2 regions of the Geoanaerobacter pelophilus genome follow, and region 2 is predicted to be linked to the other one. Evidence: riboswitches for the same ligand, from Rfam matches in the RefSeq annotation. Region 2 holds a riboswitch; the other holds the start of a gene.
The links. A riboswitch is a leader RNA that binds a small molecule or an ion and turns the genes downstream of it on or off. The one in region 2 is predicted to bind cobalamin.

Region 1: it holds a riboswitch for cobalamin, as region 2 does, so the genes downstream of both, cobU (bifunctional adenosylcobinamide kinase/adenosylcobinamide-phosphate guanylyltransferase) here and thiC (phosphomethylpyrimidine synthase ThiC) in region 2, are expected to answer to the same signal.

Annotation. Positions count from the first base shown of each region.
Region 1 covers NZ_JAHCVJ010000002.1:184,568-194,629, forward strand. The annotation lists gene KI809_RS06265 (energy-coupling factor ABC transporter permease) at 1-472, opposite strand, end outside; gene KI809_RS06270 (cobyrinic acid a,c-diamide synthase CobB) at 469-1,857, opposite strand; gene cobC (alpha-ribazole phosphatase) at 1,873-2,475, opposite strand; gene cobS (adenosylcobinamide-GDP ribazoletransferase) at 2,486-3,229, opposite strand; gene cobT (nicotinate-nucleotide--dimethylbenzimidazole phosphoribosyltransferase) at 3,350-4,408, opposite strand; gene cobU (bifunctional adenosylcobinamide kinase/adenosylcobinamide-phosphate guanylyltransferase) at 4,429-4,950, opposite strand; cobalamin riboswitch at 5,025-5,212, opposite strand; gene yihA (ribosome biogenesis GTP-binding protein YihA/YsxC) at 5,249-5,848, opposite strand; gene KI809_RS06300 (HDOD domain-containing protein) at 5,980-6,828, shown strand; gene KI809_RS06305 (hypothetical protein) at 6,832-7,062, opposite strand; gene KI809_RS06310 (tetratricopeptide repeat protein) at 7,178-8,386, shown strand; gene KI809_RS06315 (B12-binding domain-containing radical SAM protein) at 8,490-9,890, opposite strand; gene KI809_RS06320 (glycoside hydrolase family 57) at 9,894-10,062, opposite strand, start outside.
Region 2 covers NZ_JAHCVJ010000001.1:1,140,827-1,150,888, reverse strand. The annotation lists gene KI809_RS05260 (substrate-binding periplasmic protein) at 1-625, shown strand, start outside; gene KI809_RS05255 (substrate-binding periplasmic protein) at 644-1,453, shown strand; cobalamin riboswitch at 1,659-1,849, shown strand; gene thiC (phosphomethylpyrimidine synthase ThiC) at 2,000-3,307, shown strand; gene KI809_RS05245 (putative manganese-dependent inorganic diphosphatase) at 3,356-5,029, shown strand; gene glgC (glucose-1-phosphate adenylyltransferase) at 5,037-6,278, opposite strand; gene selB (selenocysteine-specific translation elongation factor) at 6,433-8,349, opposite strand; gene KI809_RS05230 (hybrid sensor histidine kinase/response regulator) at 8,402-9,619, opposite strand; gene KI809_RS05225 (PAS domain S-box protein) at 9,651-10,062, opposite strand, start outside.

The DNA of each region.
Region 1 (10,062 bases), on a different contig from region 2:
GACCGAGTCCGGCCCCCATGGAACGGAGCCCCCGGAAGGCGCCGTAGCCGACGAAAGAGCCAACCACCCCCATGGAGACGATATCCGCGCCGAGCGTGGAAAGGCCGCCGTGGGCCATGACCAGCGCCTGGATCAACAGCGCCACGGTCGAAATCAGCACACTGACCAACGGGCCGAGCAGCACCGCGGAGATGGCAGTGCCGCAGGGGTGCGAGCAGGTACCGGCAGTCGGTACCGGAATCGGCATACAGGAGATGATGAACACCACCGCCGCCAGGAGCCCCACCAGCGGCTTCAGCGACAGATCATCGCGGGAAAGGCTGTTCAGCCGCCTGAGCCCCAGTACCACAAACGGCGCGGCAACCACGAACCAGCCAGCGGCCCAGCCAAGCGGCAGGATTCCCTCGCTGATGTGCATGGCGTGAGCCGGAGCAGCATAGAGCACGAACAACAGCACAAAAAGTCTGATCATTGCTGCAATGCTCCGAATTCCCGGCAGCTGGCCACAAAGTTTACCGCCATTTCCGGACAGCTGCCGAAATGGAGGTGGATATAGGAGGCCAGGCAGTTGCCGATCCGGTATCCCTCGGCGCCAAGATCGGTCTTCCCCTTGCGCACCGCGTAGATCCGCTCAATCTCCTGCGGCATGGCCGAGATCTCCGAATAGTGGAATTCGTGCCCCCTGGCCACCACCCCCTGGCCACCAAGAATGCTGTTACCGCAAAGCTCCACCTCGCGGTAACCGAGCGCCTTTCGTCTGGGGAGCATCCGGGTGACAACCGGGAAGATCCCGACGAAACTATGGGCAACCGTTTCCTGCTCCGGGGAATCGGCAACCCCGGCGGTGAGATAGATGAAACCGCCGCATTCGGCATAAACCGGCATGCCGTCGTTGATGGCACCGGCTATTGAGCTTTTCACCGCTTCATTACCCGCTAATTTTTCGGCGTAAAGTTCGGGATAACCGCCAGGGAGGTAGACCCCGGTGACCCCAGCCGGAAGGCCGGTGTCGCGAAGCGGCGAAAACGGGATCAACTCGGCGCCCGCTTCGCTCAGGAGCCGGAGGTTCTCTTCATAGACAAAGCAGAAAGCCTCGTCCCGAGCAACAGCGATCTTTACTGCCGGAGCAGATTCTTCGGCCGACACCGATGGGACTGGCGGGTCATCAGGCCTCCCCTCGGCAATTGCCCAGAGAGCGGCCATATCGACATGCTCGCGAATCGTTGCTGCCAGATAATCCAGATAGGTAGGGGAGAGCGGATTGTCTTCCGCCGTGACCAGTCCCAGATGGCGGGAGGGGATGGCAAGGCGGCTGTCGGCCGGGATGCAGCCGAGAATCGCCGGTGGCGAGTCGAGCGAGGCCACGGCCTCGGCCAGAATATCAGCATGACTGTCGCTGGAGACCTGGTTGAAAATAATCCCGGCAATGGTGATATCAGGATCAAACTCGGTGAACCCTTTGAGCAGTGCGGCCACGCTTCGGGCCTGGCCGCGGGCATCTACCACCAGGATGACCGGCGCATTGAGCAGCTCGGCCACCTGGGCGGTGCTCCCTACCGCCGAAACCCCGCCGAAGCCGTCGAACAGACCCATGACCCCTTCGATAACGGCGATATTGGCACCCTTGGTGTACCGGAAAAAACTCTCCCTGACACCCTCACTGCCGCAGATCCAGCCATCAAGGTTGATCGATGGCCGGCGGGTGACCATCCGGTGGTAACCGGGATCGATAAAATCAGGCCCTACCTTGAACGGCGCAACGATAAGCTCGTTTCGTCTCAGTACCTCCATGATACCCAGGGTAATGGTGGTCTTTCCTGATCCGCTGTGGGGGGCGGCAATGACAAATGCCTTCATACGGTCTCCCTTCCATCACCCGTTTAACAGTTTTACCACCCTGTTGCCGTCTTCGTAGCAATCGATGATGTTGACGCAGCTGTAGTTCTGCTCGATATTGAACAGGCTGGACAGCGGTGCGCCGATGGCATTGAGCAACACCACCCGGTTTGCCCCGCCATGGGCCACCACCAGGACATTTTCCCCGCGATGATTTGCCGTTATCCGGTCAATAGCAGGCATGATCCGGCCTTCCAGGTCCAGCAGGTTTTCGCCGCCGGGAACCCGGTAATTGACGATATCTGCCAAGCGGCTCTGCCACTCGTGCGGCCACCGCTCCTGGATCTCGGCCCAAGTCATCCCTTCCCAGATACCGATGTTCAGCTCGCGCAGTGCCGGGTCCAAGACAGGCTCAATGCCGAGATGTTCACCAATGATCCCTGCCCCGATCCGGCAGCGCTGCAGATCACTGCTGTAACAGGCCGTTATCCGGGCATCTGTGAGCCGCGGCTTCAATGCATGGTACTGCGCCACCCCGTGCTCACTCAGAGAGACGTCGACATGGCCATTATACCGTGGCGCACCAGCCCCCTCGACTTCGCCGTGCCGGATGAGATAAATGCGTGTTTTTGCCGTCATAACAGTCCTTTTATATTCTACCGCAAAAAACAGGGATCAGAATCAGCGCGGTAATTTCGTTCAGTTCGCTGACAAAGCCGATGATATCGCCGGTAACCCCGTCAAGCCGTTGCTCAAAGTATCTTCGGCAGCCAAAGGTACAGAGTGACAGTACCAGGAGCAGAGCCAGCCATGATGGCCCCAGCAGCGCGCATCCTGCCACCCCGGTCAACAGCAGGGCTGCCATGAGCTGCAACGGGCCGACCCCGTTGACAAAGGCTGCGCCGAGCCCTTCGGTCCGGGCAGTCCGGGCGCCGACGGCAGTAACAACCTGGGCACAGCGGGCCGCCATGGGGAAAAGCAGCAGGGTCTGCCATTTGAGTGCGGGGCTCAACGCATGAATCGCCTGGTATTTCAGACCGATACCCAGGATAAGACCCACGACTCCCACCGCTCCGACCCGCGAGTCCTTCATCACGGCCAGGAATCGCTCCTTCGGCCCCCTGGCGGCAAACCCGTCACAGACATCGGCCAGGCCATCGAGATGCAACGCCCCGGTAATCAGGGACAACAGCGTCACCAGCAGCAGGTCGCCCACCTCAGCTGCCACTCGTCCGGCAAACAAGAAATCGACACCGGCCAGCATCCCGCCCAAGGCAAGCCCGACCAGCGGGAACAGGGCCATGGAACGCCCGAGATCGCGCTCTTCGCACCGCACCTGGAACGGCAGCGGAACAATGGTCAGAAACTGGAAGGCAATGACGAATAGTCTCATGTTAATTTTGGCCCAGCCTCACAATTCAAGAGTTGAGATGATCCCAAGGCGCCGAGAAAGAAGCTCCGCGTCCATTGCAGTACGATGAGGATTCTGATGACGAGGCGACACCGGTAGCGCTCAAGTATTGGATTGGGTCACGCCGGCCTCTTCAAAGCTGGCCATTTCTTTAAGTATCTTTACGCCCGCCTCGATCAGCCCCATAGCCAGGGCTGCGCCGGTCCCTTCGCCGAGCCGCATCTTCAGATCGAGGATCGGCTCCAGCTTCATCCGTTCCAGCATGACCCGGTGGCCGATTTCGACCGAATGATGAGCAGCAAAGAGGTATTGCCCGACATCCGGGTTCAATTCGCAGGCGATCAACGCTCCGGCTGTCGAGATAAAGCCGTCTACCACCACCGGCAGACGACAGGCAGCGCCGCCGAGTACCAGCCCGGCAATGCCGGCAATCTCCAGACCGCCAACCTTGGCCAGTACATCCAATGGGTCGGCAACATCGGGAGCGTTCACTTTCAGTCCGCGCTCAATAGCCGACACTTTCCGGTCGAGGGCTGCATCGTCAATGCCGGTGCCGCGGTGAGTCAGCTCGCGGGGCGAAATCCCGGAAAATGCCGCTATTATGGCCGATGACGGTGTGGTGTTGCCGATACCCATCTCGCCGGTGGCAATCATGGCTGCCCCTTCTTCTTTGGCCGAGCGCGCCAGCTCGATGCCAACCTCAATGGCAGCTATGGCCTCAGCCCTGGTCATTGCCGGGCCGATACTGAGGTTTTTCGTGCCAGGGGCAATTTTTCTGATGATCAGCCCCGGCTGCGGGGCAAAATCGTAATCGACGCCGATGTCGACAACACGAACCTCGGCCCCGGCGTGACGGGCCAGGACATTAACACCCGCACCGCCCCGCAGGAAATTCAGCACCATCTGCGGCGTTACCTCCTTCGGGAAGGCCGAAACACCCTCCTCGACAACGCCATGGTCGCCAGCAAAGGTAAAGATGATCTTTTTCCCAGTCTCCGGCGCCAGACTGCCGGTTATGGCAACAACTCGACGGGCAAAATCTTCGAGACGGCCGAGAGAGCCGAGAGGCTTGGTTTTATTGTCCAGCTTTGCCTGGGCGGCATCCAGCAACTCGTCATCAAGCGGCTTGATCTCCGCGAGTGTTTTGGTCAGCAGGTCCATAGATATCTTTATCTCCTTTTTCAACCTTTGAGTTTCAGAGGGATTCCGGCGATCGCAACGTACACTTCATCGGCAGCTGCAGCGATCAGCTGGTTGGCCTCGCCGGCCAGGTCCCGAAACGATCGGGCCAGGGCGTTTTCCGGCACGATCCCCATGCCGACCTCGCTGGAAACAAGCACCAGGGGGGATTTGAGCGAAGCAAAGGCCGAGGTGAGGCGTGTCACTTCGGCAAGCGCCGGCTCCGGGCTGTGGTGTTGCAATAACAGGTTGGTCAGCCAGAGCGTGAGGCAATCGACCAGCATTGCCTGAAAATAACCGTCATGCCCGGTAATGACCCCGCACAGGTCAAGCGGCTCTTCTAGAGTCTGCCACTCCGGGCCGCGCCGCTGTTGATGCCGGGCGATCCGCGCCGCCATCTCGGCATCACCGGCTGCGGCCGTGGCGATGTAACCAAGCGGAGTGCCGAAGCCCTCGGTCAGCTGCTCAGCCAGTCGGCTCTTGCCACTGCGGCTACCGCCTGTTACCAATATTACTTTTGCCATAAAATAAAACCCCGCCTCCTGAAATGGAGACGGGGTCATGATTAAATCGGCGCCGGTCCCTCTCCCACGAAGGTTCCTGAATTGCCAATCGGGCAGGTCTCCTGACTCTCGGATCATCCTACTGGCCGCGCCTTCCCAAGAAATCCCAGTGGCACACAGCGGCTTTCGTCACCGATTACAGTTGCGGGGCAGCGAGGGATTTTCACCCTCTTCCCTATTATCGCCTGCGGAAAACAGGCGCACCTGATTGGTATGATATTTAATTTTCAGTCTTTTCTAGCAGACCGCCCAATGAAAGTCAAACTGATTGTGGGGTGTTGACCAGCGGTTCGAGCGCACCCCAGATCCCGTCGATCCCTTCCCGGGAAAGCGCTGAGAAGAACAGAAATTCGGACTCCTGGACTTGCATGGTCTTGGATATTATCTGGGCCTGGCGTTTCCGCTCGTTCTTGGAGACCTTGTCGCACTTGGTGATTACCATTATCGGCGGAATGTCGTGGGCACGGAGCAGGTCGAGCATCTGGATATCCTCCTGGCTCGGCACCCGGCGCACGTCCAGGATCAGCACCACCCCGCGCAGAGTCTCGCGCTTCGAGAGGTACGCCGTCATCATCGGCCCCCACTGCTTCTTGACATCCAGCGGCACCTTTGCAAAGCCGTAACCGGGGAGGTCAACCAGCATGAAGGAATCGCTGTTTACCGAAAAAAAATTTATCAACTGGGTCCGGCCCGGAGTGTTGCTGGTCCTTACCAGGTTCTTGCGATTGACCAGCAGGTTGATCAGCGATGACTTGCCGACGTTGGATCGGCCCACAAAGGCAACCTCCGGCAACTCCGCCGGCGGATACTGGTCGGGCTTTACCGCACTCTTGATGAACTCAACATTTTTGATATGCACGTTTATCCTCTTCCAGTGCCTGGCTAATGCGGAGATTAAATAAACCCAAAGAGTTGCCGATTTAAATTAAACGGGTATAAATTATATGCGTGGTACAGGCCATCTATTTAGCGAAACGGAGCATGTTTATCATGAACAAGGAACTGGAACAGGCAATAATGGCTGCCGGCGACCTGCCAACTATACCTGTAGTTGCCATGAAAGTCATGCAACTTCTGGAGAGCGAAAACGCGACTGCGGATGAACTTGCCAAAATTGTCGCTTCAGACCCGGCAGTGGCGGCACGAGTTCTGAAAATATCCAATTCCTCATTTTACGGCTGTCAACGTCAGATCCAGAGCCTTTCCATGGCCATTGTCATCCTCGGCTTTACCACTCTGAAAAGCCTGGTTGTTGCAGCATCGGTAAAGCAGGTGTACAAGCCGTTCGGACTGACAGAACAGATGCTCTGGGAGCATTCCTTCGGCGCCGGCCTTGCGGCACGCATTATTGCCTCAAAAACCAGGCTGGCCAACGAAGAAGAGGCGTTCCTTGCCGGCCTGTTCCACGATATCGGTAAAACCATCATGAACTCTCTGGACCGGGACAAGTTCCAACTGGTCATGCAGAAGTGCTACAATGACGGCATCCCGTTCGATGCGGCAGAAAAGAGCATCTATCCGTTCTCTCATGACGAGGTAGGAGCCTATGTCATCAAGAAATGGAACTTTCCTGATGCGCTCTTTACTACCATAATGCAACACCACAAGCTGGAGTTCACGCCGGCCGATGATGATTATCTGATCAAACTGACAGCGGTCGTCAATCTCGCGGATCAGTTCTGTAGGAAGCTAGGCATCGGCACCAGAGACCCGGAGGAAACGCTGCTACCAGCGCAAAGCAAGGCAGCAGAACTTGCCAACCTCTCAGAAGTGCAGATTGCCGAGTTGCTTGATACTTTCAGCGAAGCTTATGAAAAGGATCGGCAGGCCTTTGCCTAGAAGCTAATCGTCGTGTTTGAGGAGCTTGGGGCCATCGCCGCCGTTCTCGTCCCCTGCCAGCAAATCCTCAATGTCGGCAAGCCGTCGCGCCCGGGAAGAGATATCCACACTGTCCTTGCCCGGTTTTTTCGGCAGCTGCCTGACAGCCCGCCGCTCCTGCCCGGTCCGGCCGCGCTCCCCGCTTACAGGCCTGATACCCAGAATGCCACTTATCGGATCATCTCTTTCAGGCATACTCTCCTCCAGTAAAGAACAACATCCTTTTTCAAAACAATAGCAGCTTTTCCCAATGCATCTCTGAAAAAAACTGCTATAATTATATAGCAAAAAATGGGATCGAGGAAAAGCGATGGCAACTACTTCTGACAATGGGACTTCACTCTTTTTGGCCATTCTGCCGACTGCTGAAACTCAGCAGGCACAAAGGGCTTCTCTTGCCAACAATCAGCTCATAGCCGGCGTTCGCATGCTCCAGAAAAGCCGTCCGGACGAAGCCATCAAATTTTTCAAGAAAGCGGTGGCACTGGACTCCTCAAACGTGGATGCTTACACCTACTTGGGCAACACCTATCTCTCACAAAAGAAGAACAAGGAAGCCATTGACACCTACAAGAAACTCGTAGCGATGAAGCCATTCGACAAGGACGCGGCAGTAAATCTAGGCAACGCTTATGCCCAAGACAAAAAGTACGCAGACGCTGAGAAATCTTACAAGAAAGCGGTCTCGATCAGCCCTAATGATAAGCTGGCTCATTACAGTCTGGGGCAGACATATTTATTGCAAAATAAGCTGAAAGACGCGGAAACCGAATTCCTTAAGGTAAGCCGGATAGCCCCGCGCGACGCCAACGGCTTCTATGCACTGGGCCAGACCTATAATAAAATGGGGAAATTCGATGCAGCAATAACAAACCTTAAGCAGGCACTCAGCCTGAAACACGAAAATTTTACTTTGGCCGAAACTGAATTGGGATATGCCTATGCAGGCAAAGGGGATGACTATAACCTGGAACGGCAGATTACCAAGCTAAAAAAAATTGATTCTACTGCGGCCCTCGAACTTCAGGCTGCCACTCTGAAACCCAAATTTACTAATGTCAGCGCCGGCTCTTATGACCCCTTTCTACCAACATTGGGGCCAAACACTACACTTGAGATGTTGACCGCGACCGATCCCAAGCACACCCTGTCCCAAGCCAATGCGTCAAAAACCTTTACCATGGACTTTCAGTTCAACAGTGATATGGATCCAGTTTCTGTGCAAAGCCTTGCGAACTGGCAGATCAGAAAAGCAAACGGCGGAGCAGCCGGATACTACAATTACGGCTATACCCCGAACCCGCAAAAAGAAGCCAATCTGCCGATAATAAAGAGTGTTGCCTACAACGTAACAAGCCGGCTGGCCACCGTAACATTTTCCCTGAAACAAAATGCCGACGTGAGCGCGGTTATCGATCCGTCGCACCTTGTTTTCAAGTTCTCAGGCAAAAATATTGACGGCAAGGCAATGGATAGCACTGGAGATGAGTTTGACGGATTTGCCGGGAAACCGTTCTGAATAAAATACCCCGCAGCTAGCTGCGGGGTATTTTCTCAGTAATTTGATTCTCTCATCGAAGCAAGCTTCGGGGAATAGTAGCGAAGGAGTAACAACACCCTATTCAGGAAACGGCATCCTTATTAGTGCTCCTATAATAAGTACTTTTAATCAACTCTTCATCTTTAAGCCCCAGATTCAGACGCTCGTTACATTCACGCAAACCTTCCATGACGCATCGCTCAAGTTCGTCATCCTGCATAGTCGTCATGTTGAGTCGCAGATCCTGACGGTCACCCAGACTTAGTAAATAGTCTTCTTCATCAACGATGAAACCATGCTCAACAGCGTAGTCATACATTTTAGAACCCGGCTGTGGCAAAAGATACCCACCTGAGGGATATATCTGACATTTTACACAACAATCGAAAGTTTTTTTAATCGTTTCAGGTGTCTCTTCCGGGAAGCCAAAGACAAGGCTTGTATAGACGGCAAGCCCTGCTTTATGAAAGAGTTCTGTTTGACGCTCAAACTGTTCTACCTTCATATGCTTATTCATTGATTTAAGAATGTGCTCATCTGCGGATTCAAGAGAATAAGAAGCTGAAATACAACCGGCTTCCTTCATTCTATTAATAATTGCGATATCATCCTCGCTATCAAACAAGTCTCCCCTGCATGAAACTCCCCAGATGACTGGAAGCTTCTTTTCGATCATTGTGTCCGCCAGCTCAATTGCCCGCTTCTTGTTAAACAATGTCAACTCATCACTGAAACCAACAAAGTTAATATTGTATTGCTGAACCAGTTGTTCAATTTCTTCGCAAATTGAAGCCACTGACCGATACCGATAAGGATAACTCTTGAATGCGTGATAGCAAAACGTACAATTTGCAATACATCCACGAGCAGTATTAATTGGCAACATTCGAATTTTTTCGCGTGGGATCGGGAGACCTTCGCTTAGCTGAAGTTTACTATTATTAATATATAATTCGATGTCAAAAATTGAAAAATCAATAAAAGGGATTTCTGAAATATCTGCTATCAATGCGCGCGGTGGAGTTGTAATTAAGCGAGACCCTTGCTTCAGGCAAATCCCGGGAACCTCCCCAAGATCGCCATTGTTTTTGATATGCGTCAGCAAATCAACTATAGTTACATCACCCTCTCCAATTACAGCAATGTCTACTTCGGTTTTGGAAAGCAATGTTTCAGTAATTGATGAAGCGACAGTATTCCCGACAATTATCTTGATATTTGGATGATAGCCTCTCAATTTTGCGGCAAGCTCCTTGACCATTTTATACCCTGTCACGATGCATCCCATACATACGACATCGTAGCTTTTTCGGGAAATCAAGGCGTCAAGCTCTACATCCTCATACCTGTAGGCATCAATATCAACCAGATCAAAATCAAAACCTGCGTTTTTTATGGCTGTTACAATGTAACCAAGGCCAACGGGGAAAATCATAAGTGGCGATTTGGGACGTAATGAAAGATTGAGCACCAGGATATTCATTAATTAACACTCCTTGAGGCTATGACAATTGACTGATATCTTAAATATTAGAGGGGCATTAAGCAGCGTTTGACGACTTGTTTCATCCATCTCTCTGGCAGAGAAAGAACATCTTAAAAAATAGGTATCTTTAATAGAAACGTATTTTATCATTGCCAGCAATGCGGGTGAA
Region 2 (10,062 bases):
AGTCATCAAGGGGGCTGCCGTCGAGATAGTGAGAGAGGCATTTAAACTTATGGGGCATGAAGTCATTATTGAAATCTTGCCTTTTGCACGATCCATTGAAATGCTCAAGAATGGTGACGCTGATGGAATATTTACCTTTTTCAGGACGCCTGAAAGGGAGAGTTTTGCGTTCTTCTCACAAGAAGCGGTTGTACAGCAGCGAATTTCACTATGGGTGAGGAAAGACTCAAAAATAACCTTTGACGGCAATCTGACAAGCCTCAAGGATTACCGGTTCGGGGTGGTAAGAAAAACCAGTTACGGAGAGAGATTTGACGGTGCAGTAAAAAAGGGGACGTTGAAAATTGCGGAGTCCTACACCATTGAAGAGGCCATAAAATTACTGGTGAACGGAAGGGTTGACATCTGGGTGAGCAATCATGACGGTGCAGTATTTGAACTAAAGAAAATCGGTCAATCCAAGGAAGTGAAAGAACTGTTGCCTTCGCTTCAGAATATACCGGCCTATGTCGGTTTTTCCAGGAAGCGAAATCTCGAAGGATTGAGAAACGACTTTGATGCTGCCCTGCGCACATTGAAGAAGAGCGGCAAATACGCTATTATATTAAAAGGTTACTCTCATTGATCAGAAGGAGGGATGCCAATGGGGTTCGTTCAGCGATTCATTGGGGCCTGCCAGTCACTATGGATTGACGGCAGTAAATTGTATGCAAGGTCTTTAGCATGCGCTTCCGGCTTACTGGGTCTGGTGTCTGCCTTGCCACAAACTGTTCTGGCTGAACCTCTGAAGATGGCCTTTCGTGACAAACCACCCTATTCTTACCTGGAAAACGGTGTACAGAAGGGCTTTCTGCTGGAACGAACCCAAAGAATTCTTTCACGCGCCAAAATTGAATCAAAATTCATAATACTTCCTCCCAAGCGGATCTTCCAGGATATCCAAAACAATGTGGAGCCGGTTTGTTCCTTTGGCTGGTACAAAATTCCGGAACGTGAGAAGTATGCCCGCTTTTCCATCCCCATGCATCAGGATCGACCGCATGTCATTCTTGCGAGCCCCAACTCTGCCCAGAAGTTGCTTCGCCACAAGACCCTGAAGAATGTGATGGCTGATTCAACTCTCCTGCTTGCAGTTGCCGACGGTGTTTCTTATGGCCCTGAGCTTGATACCATGATAGCTGCATTTCCGGGCAAGGTTGACAAGGCGTTACAGTCACCGTTGCAAGTCGCAAAAAAATTGGCGATCAACCGGGCTGATCTCATGTTTATTGACCAGGATGATTACGATTACTTGATGGAAACTAACGCTGAGTTCAAGAGCACTGGCACGGTGCGTATTACATACCCTGATCTGCCTGCTGGATTAAAACGTTATATACTCTGCAGTCAGAAAGTAGACGAGGGTGTTATGCGAAAGATTAACGCAGCAATTGCTGCAGAGGGAACACGTTGATTCATCAAAGGAAACGTCCGCAAGTTTCCAGAGTAGCACCACTCACGCGTTTGATGCCTTGCTGTCCCGCAACTGTAAACGGTGATGAAAACATCCTCAGGTAATGGACTTGTTAACACAACGTATGGGCATTCGAAATTGAAGCTCACGTTTCTCACATTCCTTTTGACTTTTCTCAGGGCACTCTGCTACAAACACTCCACAACTGCTTGCCAGACGGATTGGTGCCGTGCCCCACAAAGGCGCGGATAATAGGGAAGAGGGTGGAAATCCCTCGCTGTCCCGCAACTGTAACAGGTGATGAAAGCCGTTCTATGCCACTGGGTTAAACCTGGGAAGGCGCGGCGAGTAAGATGACCCTGGAGCCAGGAGACCTGCCAAACCGATGCTTCAATGGAACTTCCGTGGAAAGAGGGGCCGAAGCCCGGTATTTCCATCTGCGGCATTTCGAGCCCCTGTACTCCAGGGGCTTTTTCGTTTTCGAAAACTCTCCATTCGGCTTAATCCTGGCCTGCGGTTTAATTACAAGGCTGAAAGGAGATTGGAATGCTTACCCAGATTGAGGCAGCACGCAAGGGGATCGTTACCCCGCAGATGGCAAATGTCGCGAGTGATGAACAACTTTCACCTGAGTACATCAGGCAGATGGTGGCTGAAGGAAAGATCGTCATCCCCTGGAACCACACGCGCAAGCCGAAGCCGGTGGGGATCGGTAAGGGGCTGCGGACCAAGGTCAATGCCTCTATCGGCACCTCGTCGGATATTATCGACTATGAGGCAGAGGTCAGGAAGGCCAGGGCTGCCGCGGAATCCGGCGCCGATACTCTGATGGAACTCTCTGTCGGCGGCGATCTGGACCGGGTTCGCCAGGAGGTGATTGCCAGCGTTGACCTGCCGGTAGGGAACGTGCCGCTCTATCAGGCCTTTTGCGAGGCAGCGCGGAAATACGGCGATCCCAACCGGCTGGACGAAGAGCTGCTGTTTGACCTGATCGAAAGACAGTGCAGCGACGGCATGGCTTTCATGGCGGTGCATTGCGGCATCAATCTCTACACCATCGAGCGGCTCAGGAAACAGGGCTATCGGTATGGCGGGCTGGTCTCCAAGGGTGGCGTAAGCATGGTCGCCTGGATGCTGGCCAATGGCCGGGAAAACCCGCTGTACGAGAAGTTCGACCGGGTAGTGGCAATCCTCAAGAAATATGACACCGTATTGTCGCTCGGTAATGGGCTACGGGCCGGGGCGATCCACGATTCCAGCGATCGGGCGCAGATCCAGGAGCTGCTCATCAACTGCGAGCTGGCCGAAATCGGCCGGGAGATGGGGTGCCAGATGCTGGTGGAAGGTCCGGGGCATGTGCCGCTGGACGAGGTGGAGGGGAATATCCAGCTGCAGAAGCGGATGAGCGGCGGCGCGCCTTACTACATGCTGGGGCCGATCTCAACCGATGTCGCCCCCGGCTTCGACCATATCACCGCGGCCATCGGCGCAGCCCAGTCGAGCCGCTATGGGGCCGACCTGATCTGTTACATCACTCCGGCGGAACACCTGGCCCTGCCCAATGAAGACGATGTGCGCCAAGGGGTGAAGGCCGCAAAAATAGCGGCCTACATCGGCGACATGAACAAATACCCGGAAAAAGGGAGGATGCGGGATAAGGAGATGTCCAAGGCGCGGCGTAACCTGGACTGGGAGAAACAGTTCGAGCTGGCCCTCTACCCTGATGACGCCAGGGCCATTCGCGCCAGTCGGGTGCCTGATGATGAGGCCACCTGCACCATGTGCGGAGATTTTTGCGCCTCTCGCGGCGCAACAAAATTATTTGCGGATGACCTAAAGGGCGATAAGATTTAAAGGCTCTGCTCTGGTCCACAGCTGCTGCTGGTGACAGGAGCCTGGGCAATGACAGCAGTTGATGGGGGATTTAGCTTGGAAAAGACCATTTATGTCATCGGTCACCGCAATCCTGACACCGATTCGGTGGCCTCGGCCATTGCCTATGCCGAACTGAAAAAGAGGCTTGGTGCGCCGCAGGTCATTGCGGCCATGGCCGGAGAGCCGAATCCCCAGACCCGTTACATTCTCGACCGGCTCGGGATCTCTGAGCCGCTCTTGCTGGCGGATGTCCACCCCAAGGTGCGGGATGTGGTCAACCGGCGGCCGGTCACTCTCAGCAAGGATGCAACGGCCTATGATGCGCTGGAGCGGTTTCATGCCAGTGGTGTCCGGGTCATGCCGGTCCTGGACGAAGCAGGGAATCCTAGCGGTTCGCTGTCACTGCTGCGTCTTTCCGAGACCTATCTGCTGCCGTGTCCAGAGCTGCAGCGTGAGATCAGAACCAGCGTTGCGGCTTTGGCCCGGACCCTTGCGGCCGATTGCATCGTGTTACCCGGGGATGAGACGGTTGAAAAATTTCATCTCTTCATCGGCGCCATGCGGGAAGAGTCTTTTTCCGGGCGCATTGCCGATTATGAGCCATCCTCATTGCTGATCATGACCGGCAACCGGCGGACAATCCAGCAGGCAGCCATTGAGAGAGGGGTCGGCCTCCTGGTCGTGACCGGCGGCCATCCTCCTGATCAGGATATCACAGCCATGGCAGAGGCAAACGGAGTCAGGATCCTGCTGACCCACCACGATACTGCAACTGCGGCCTGGCTCGCCCGGCTTTCGACGCCGGTATCCCAGGTTGCCGATCACGCCTTCACCACTATCGGCATCGGCGAGCCGCTGTCCCAGCTGCGTCAAAAGCTGCTACAGACCGGCGATGCCGCCCTGTTCGTGACCGAGGAGGATGGCTCTCTTGCCGGGGTGGCGACCAAATCGTCGTTGCTGGCAGAGATCCCCTACGGCCTGATCCTGGTGGATCACAATGAAACGGGGCAGGCGGTTCCTGGGGCCGACGCGGTGGAGGTGCTGGAGGTGATTGACCACCACAAGCTCGGCAACAGCCCGACAATTGCCCCCATTACCTTCATTACCTCTCCGGTCGGCAGCACCTGCACCCTGGTTGCTGCACGCTATCGAGAAGCGGGCCTTGCCCCAGAACAGCGGATTGCTGCGCTGCTCCTCGCCGGAATCCTCTCGGACACGGTTATTCTCAAATCCCCGACCACAACGGACGTTGATCGCTCTACCGCACAATGGCTGGCTACGATTGCCGCTATGGATGCTGAAGATTTCGGCAAAGAGATCTTTGCCGCCTGCAGCTCGCTGAAGCATTACGGATCGCCGCTCAAGGTGGTCGAGGCGGATTTCAAGCATTTTACCCAGGGAGAAAAGACCATTGGCGTCGGCCAGGTGGAGGTCGTTGGTTTCGACGAGTTTGACGGGGTCAAGGGGGAGCTGCTGGCTTGCCTGGCCCAGATAAAACAGCGGGGCAATCTCTTTATTGCCGGGCTGATGGTCACTGACATCGTTTCGGGAACGACCCTGTTCCTGGTGGAGGGGCATACACGGATCGCCCATGTCATGGGTTATCCCCAGCTGGAACCCCATCTTTATGAGATGAAGGGGGTCATGTCCCGAAAGAAGCAGTTGCTGCCGCATCTTTTGAAGATTCTGGAAAAACTGTAACCGTCCTCTATTTGTCTTTTCTCGGCACCACCACAATCCCGGACTCGGTGATTGTGTACCCCATGGCCAGGTCTGCCTCACGGTCATAGCCGATGGTCGAGTTGTCCGGGATCACGACATTCTTGTCGATGATCGCCCTTTTGATCTTGGTGTGACGGCCTACCGTAACATTCTCGAAAAGGATGGAATCCTCGACCAGGCTGTAGCTGTTGACCTTGCACAGCGGTCCCATGATGGAGCGCCTGACGATGCTGCCGCTGGTGATGCAACCGGCGCAGACATAGGAGTCGATATTGACCCCGCGGCGGTCGTCATCGTCGAATACGGTCTTGGCCGGCGGCAGGTTCCCCTGGTTGGTCAGGATCGGCCATTTGTAGTTGTACAGGTTTAGCTGCGGCGAGACATGGATCAGGTCCATGTTGGCCTCGTAGTAGGAATCCAGGGTGCCGACGTCTTTCCAGTACCCCCGTTCTTCGGTCCTCATCCCCGGGATCACATTGTCGTTGAAGTTGTAGGCAAAGATCCGGTCGCCACTTTCCAGCATCATCGGGATCACATGCTTGCCGAAATCGAGATCCTCGTGCATCTTCTTCCCTTCCTGCAGCACCTCGATCAGCTTCTTGGTGGAAAAGATGTAGTTCCCCATTGAGGCGAAACAGGTCTCCCTGCCGGGGATGGTCTCCGGATTCTCCGGTTTCTCGGTAAAACCGGTTACTTTGGAGTCGTCATCCACGGAAAAGACTCCGAAGCGGCTGGCCTCGCTCTTCGGCACTTCCAGCGCGGCAATGGTGATATCGGCCCGGTTCATCCGGTGGTAGTTGATCATCTGGGTGATATCCATCTTGTAGATATGGTCGCCGCCAAAGATCGCCACGTAGTCGGCGTCAGAGGTCTCGACGAAGCGGAGGTACTGCAGGATTGCGTCGGCAGTCCCCTTGAACCACTCCTCCCGCTCGCTCTTGGTCTCCGGAGAGATGGCGACAAAGAACTCCCCGAGCCCGGTCCATTTACCCCATGATTCGCGGATATGCTTGTTGAGCGAGAACGCCCGGTACTGGGTCAGGATATAGACCTTCTTGATCCCCGAATTGAACAGGTTGGAGAGCACAAAATCAATGATCTTGTATTTGCCGCCAAAGGCAACGCTCGGCTTGGCCCGACGCAGGGTCAACGGGCTGAGCCGTTCCCCTTTCCCTCCGGCCAGCACCATGGCGATGGTGTTTCTCCCCACATTGTCCAGTGCATACATAAAAGTCTCCCTCCCGAGAGAATATAGATTCTTGCGGCACAGCCTGCCGGTTAAAACGGTTCACTACAGGTTGAATGATTTAAAACGCCAAGGAATAAGCTCATGAAGAGTGTAGTCAAGATTTCTGATAATGCAATATCGGGGCAACGATTCTTTAACCGGTTTTTTTTCTCGGCAGGCGCTTGTCTCCGGCTCTGATGGTGAGTTTCTGCTCGTCAAAGTACTCCAGCAGGGGGATCATGTATTTACGGGACAGCCCGGTCATGTCCCGGAAATCGGCAGGGGTCATTTCACCCTTCTGCTCCAGAAGCGTGACTACTTTGTCCCGGATGGCGGCCAGCGGAGCCGGCGCATAGAAGAGGTCGCTCTTTACCTTGACTGCCTTAGCGTCACGCGCCAGTTGATTGAGGCATTCCAGCAGGGATTTTTCCGGCAGGCTAAAGGTGCTGCAGAGCTCCTTGATCGACGGCGGTTCTGAGCCATGGCTTGCAAGGTGTGCGGCGATTTTGTCATGGATGCCATGCTTGCCTGGATCGGCGGCCGCAGGACTGGCAACCGGCTTGACCAGGTCGCGTTCTGCCGTCAGCATCCCGGCCTTTTCCAGCGCGGCAATGCAGGGCGAGAAGAAGCGGGGGTCACTCCGCGCCGGGATGCGCGACTTCAGTTCCTCTTTGCTCATCCCCCCCCGGAGCGGGTTTTTGGCAGTGAATGCGGCGACCTCGTCGCTCAGCAGTTGGCACAGGGAAGCGAATCCAGCCCGGCTAAGGTAGATTTTCGGCTCCCTGACAACCTGGATAATCCCGCCTGATGTCAGAATGGGGGCAAGTGCCGATTCCAGGCGCTTTGGCGGGTAACCGGTGCGGAGTGCAAGCTCTGCAAAAGAGATCCCGGTGAGCAGGCTGCTCTCTATCATGCCGGCAACGGATTCCGTTTCCTGCCCTGCGGCAACCGTTGCCAGCAGTTGCAAGGCTTCGCCGGTTCTGCGGCGCCTCGGCGGCGGGAACGGATCCAGCACAGTGCCGCCGCCTACTGTGGTAGCCGGGGAAGACGAACGCAACACAAACGAATCGCCGCTCATCAGCAGCACCGGCCGGGACAGCCGGAGCTGGGCATAATCGGCTTCGCCGGGATTGAGCAGGTCGCGGTTGAACAGGATCACTGTTGCCGAGATTTCATAGGTGGCGGAATGGAAGCGGAGCTGCGCCCGGTGCTTCAGCTTGCCCGGCGCAGATCTGAGGTATTCCAGCCGGACATCAACCAGCCCGGTGGTGCGGAACGCGCCGCGCGGCACCACCACATCGCCGCGCCTGATCTCATCATGGTCAACCCCTTGGAGATTGATGGCCAGCCGCTCGCCCGCCGCACCCTGGTCGCATTTGACCCCATGGACCTGGAGCCCGCGAACCCTGGCCGGCAGCTCCCGAGGGAGAAGCTCAACATCGTCGTTGACCGCAACCTTGCCGGAGAGCAGGGTGCCGGTAACCACCGTGCCGAAACCGGGGACCGTGATCACCCGGTCAACCGGGAGACGGTACGGCCCGTCCGTCCTTTTCTGGTCAGTGACGTTGGCAAGCTTGCCGAGTTCGGCAAGCAGTTCATGCAGGCCGGTGCCGGTGCGGGCTGACACCGGAAGTATCGGCGCTGCTTCGAGAAAGCTCCCGGCAAGGAATTCCCGCACTTCTTCCGTTGCCAGGGAGAGCAGGTCAGCATCTACGAGATCGCACTTGGTCAGCGCCACCAGCCCGTTCTTGACCCCGAGCAGCTGGCAGATCTCCAGGTGTTCCCGGGTCTGCGGCATGACTCCTTCATCGGCTGCGATAACCAGCATCACCAGGTCAATGCCACCGACACCGGCGACCATGGTGCGGACGAACCGTTCGTGGCCAGGGACATCGATAATGCCCAGATGGTAGCCTCCGGGGATATCAAGGTCGGCAAAACCGAGCTCAATGGTGATCCCCCGTGCCTTTTCTTCCGGCAGGCGGTCGGTGTCGATGCCGGTCAGCGCCTTCACCAGGGAGGTCTTGCCGTGGTCTATATGTCCGGCTGTGCCGAGAATGAGATGTTTCATGGGATAATCAGGATACCTGAAGAAATGACGCTACTATGCCATAAGTCTATAGTTAAAGCTCCTGTTCTTTTTTGAATGGCACCGTAACGGTAAACTCGGAACCCTTGCCCAGGTGAGTTGCAAAGGTCAGGTTTCCTCCAAGTAGCTCGACAAGCTTTTGAGCCAGTGGCAGGCCGATGCCAACCCCGTCGTAGAGCCGCGTCAACGAACAGTCTCCCTGGCGGAACTCGTCGAAGATGGCAGGGAGTTTGTCATCGGGGATGCCGATGCCGGTATCCTGCACCGCAATACTGATTGCAAAGCAGTTGTCCCCTTTATCCGCACCTTGCGCCGTTACCGTAATACCTCCGAAATTGGTAAATTTGACGGCGTTATCCACAATTATTTCCAGGATCTGCCCAAAACTCAGGTCATCACCATAGAGAATATCCGGGAGCCGATCCGCATATTCAACCATGAAAGCCAGTCTTTTTTGCGTTGCCTTTCCTTCAAAGGGATGAACAATGGTCGATATGGTTTCTCTGGGGGAAAAGCTGCGGCAGATCGAGCCATGGGTATTACTCTTTACCGCCACATATGCCAGGATATTGTCCACTACCGAGTTCAACCGCCGGGCAGAGAGTTCGGCCGCGTCGAGCAGTTCGGCCTGTTCCTGGTCGTGCCGGTAATCCTTCAGCAATGAAATGCAGCCGATGATGCCGTTAAGGGGAGTGCGCAATTCATGGCTGATGGCCGACATGAATGCTGATTTGGCAACGGATGCCGAATGGGCGGCGTTGCGGGCGACCTCGAGTTCATACAAGGCATTGCGCAGTTCTGCAGTCTTGCGCAAGACCTCATCCTCAAGCTGTTTATGGTATTCCCTTTCCAGGGCTGCGCCTCTTGTCACTGCCAGGGCTTTTTTGATAGAGGCGACAAGAAGTTCGAAGTCAAGCGGCTTCACTGCAAAATCGAAGGCCCCGTTTTTTATCGCGAGCAGGGCAGTGTCAAGGTCTGCCTGTCCGGTCATGATGATAAAAGGCGTTTCCGGTGCCAGCTTTTTGGTAATGTTGAGTATTTCAACGCCGGACATTGCCGGCATCAGGTAATCGCTGATGATTACGTCATACCGGTTCAGCGAGATACTGTCGAGCGCGAGCAGGGGATCGTTGCAGCTGGTTATGTTGCAAGGCAACATCTTGTTCAGATAGAGCTGAATCAGTTCCAGCAGACTCTTGTCGTCATCAATTAGCAGTATGGCAATAGGGTGTTGCTGCATCGAATAGTCCATAGGTTCTCCTACCTAATCTCAAGTCACTACATTAAGATCGTTGGCGCTGCAGCTTTTTCCGATCAATGATTTCCCGGATCTTACTCAACAATGCCGACGGCTGAACCGGCTTCATGATAAGGTCGGCATCTTCTTCAAGATCGCCCCGACTGCGAATGAAATCGGCAGTATATCCACTGGTGTAAAGCACCTTGATGTCAGGGCGAATGCTCCTGATCTCTTCGAAGGCATCTTTTCCCGTTTTTATCGGCATGATCATATCCAGTAGAATCAGATCGATCCGGCTCTGATTGGCAATGAACTTTTCGATGCAATCCTGGCCATCGACTGCCAAGATGACATTATAGCCGTATCCTTTCAGCAGAGATTCGACAAGATTGCGGACGTTGGTGTCATCTTCGGCCACGAGAATTGTTTCGCTCCCTCTTACTGGCGGCTCTGAG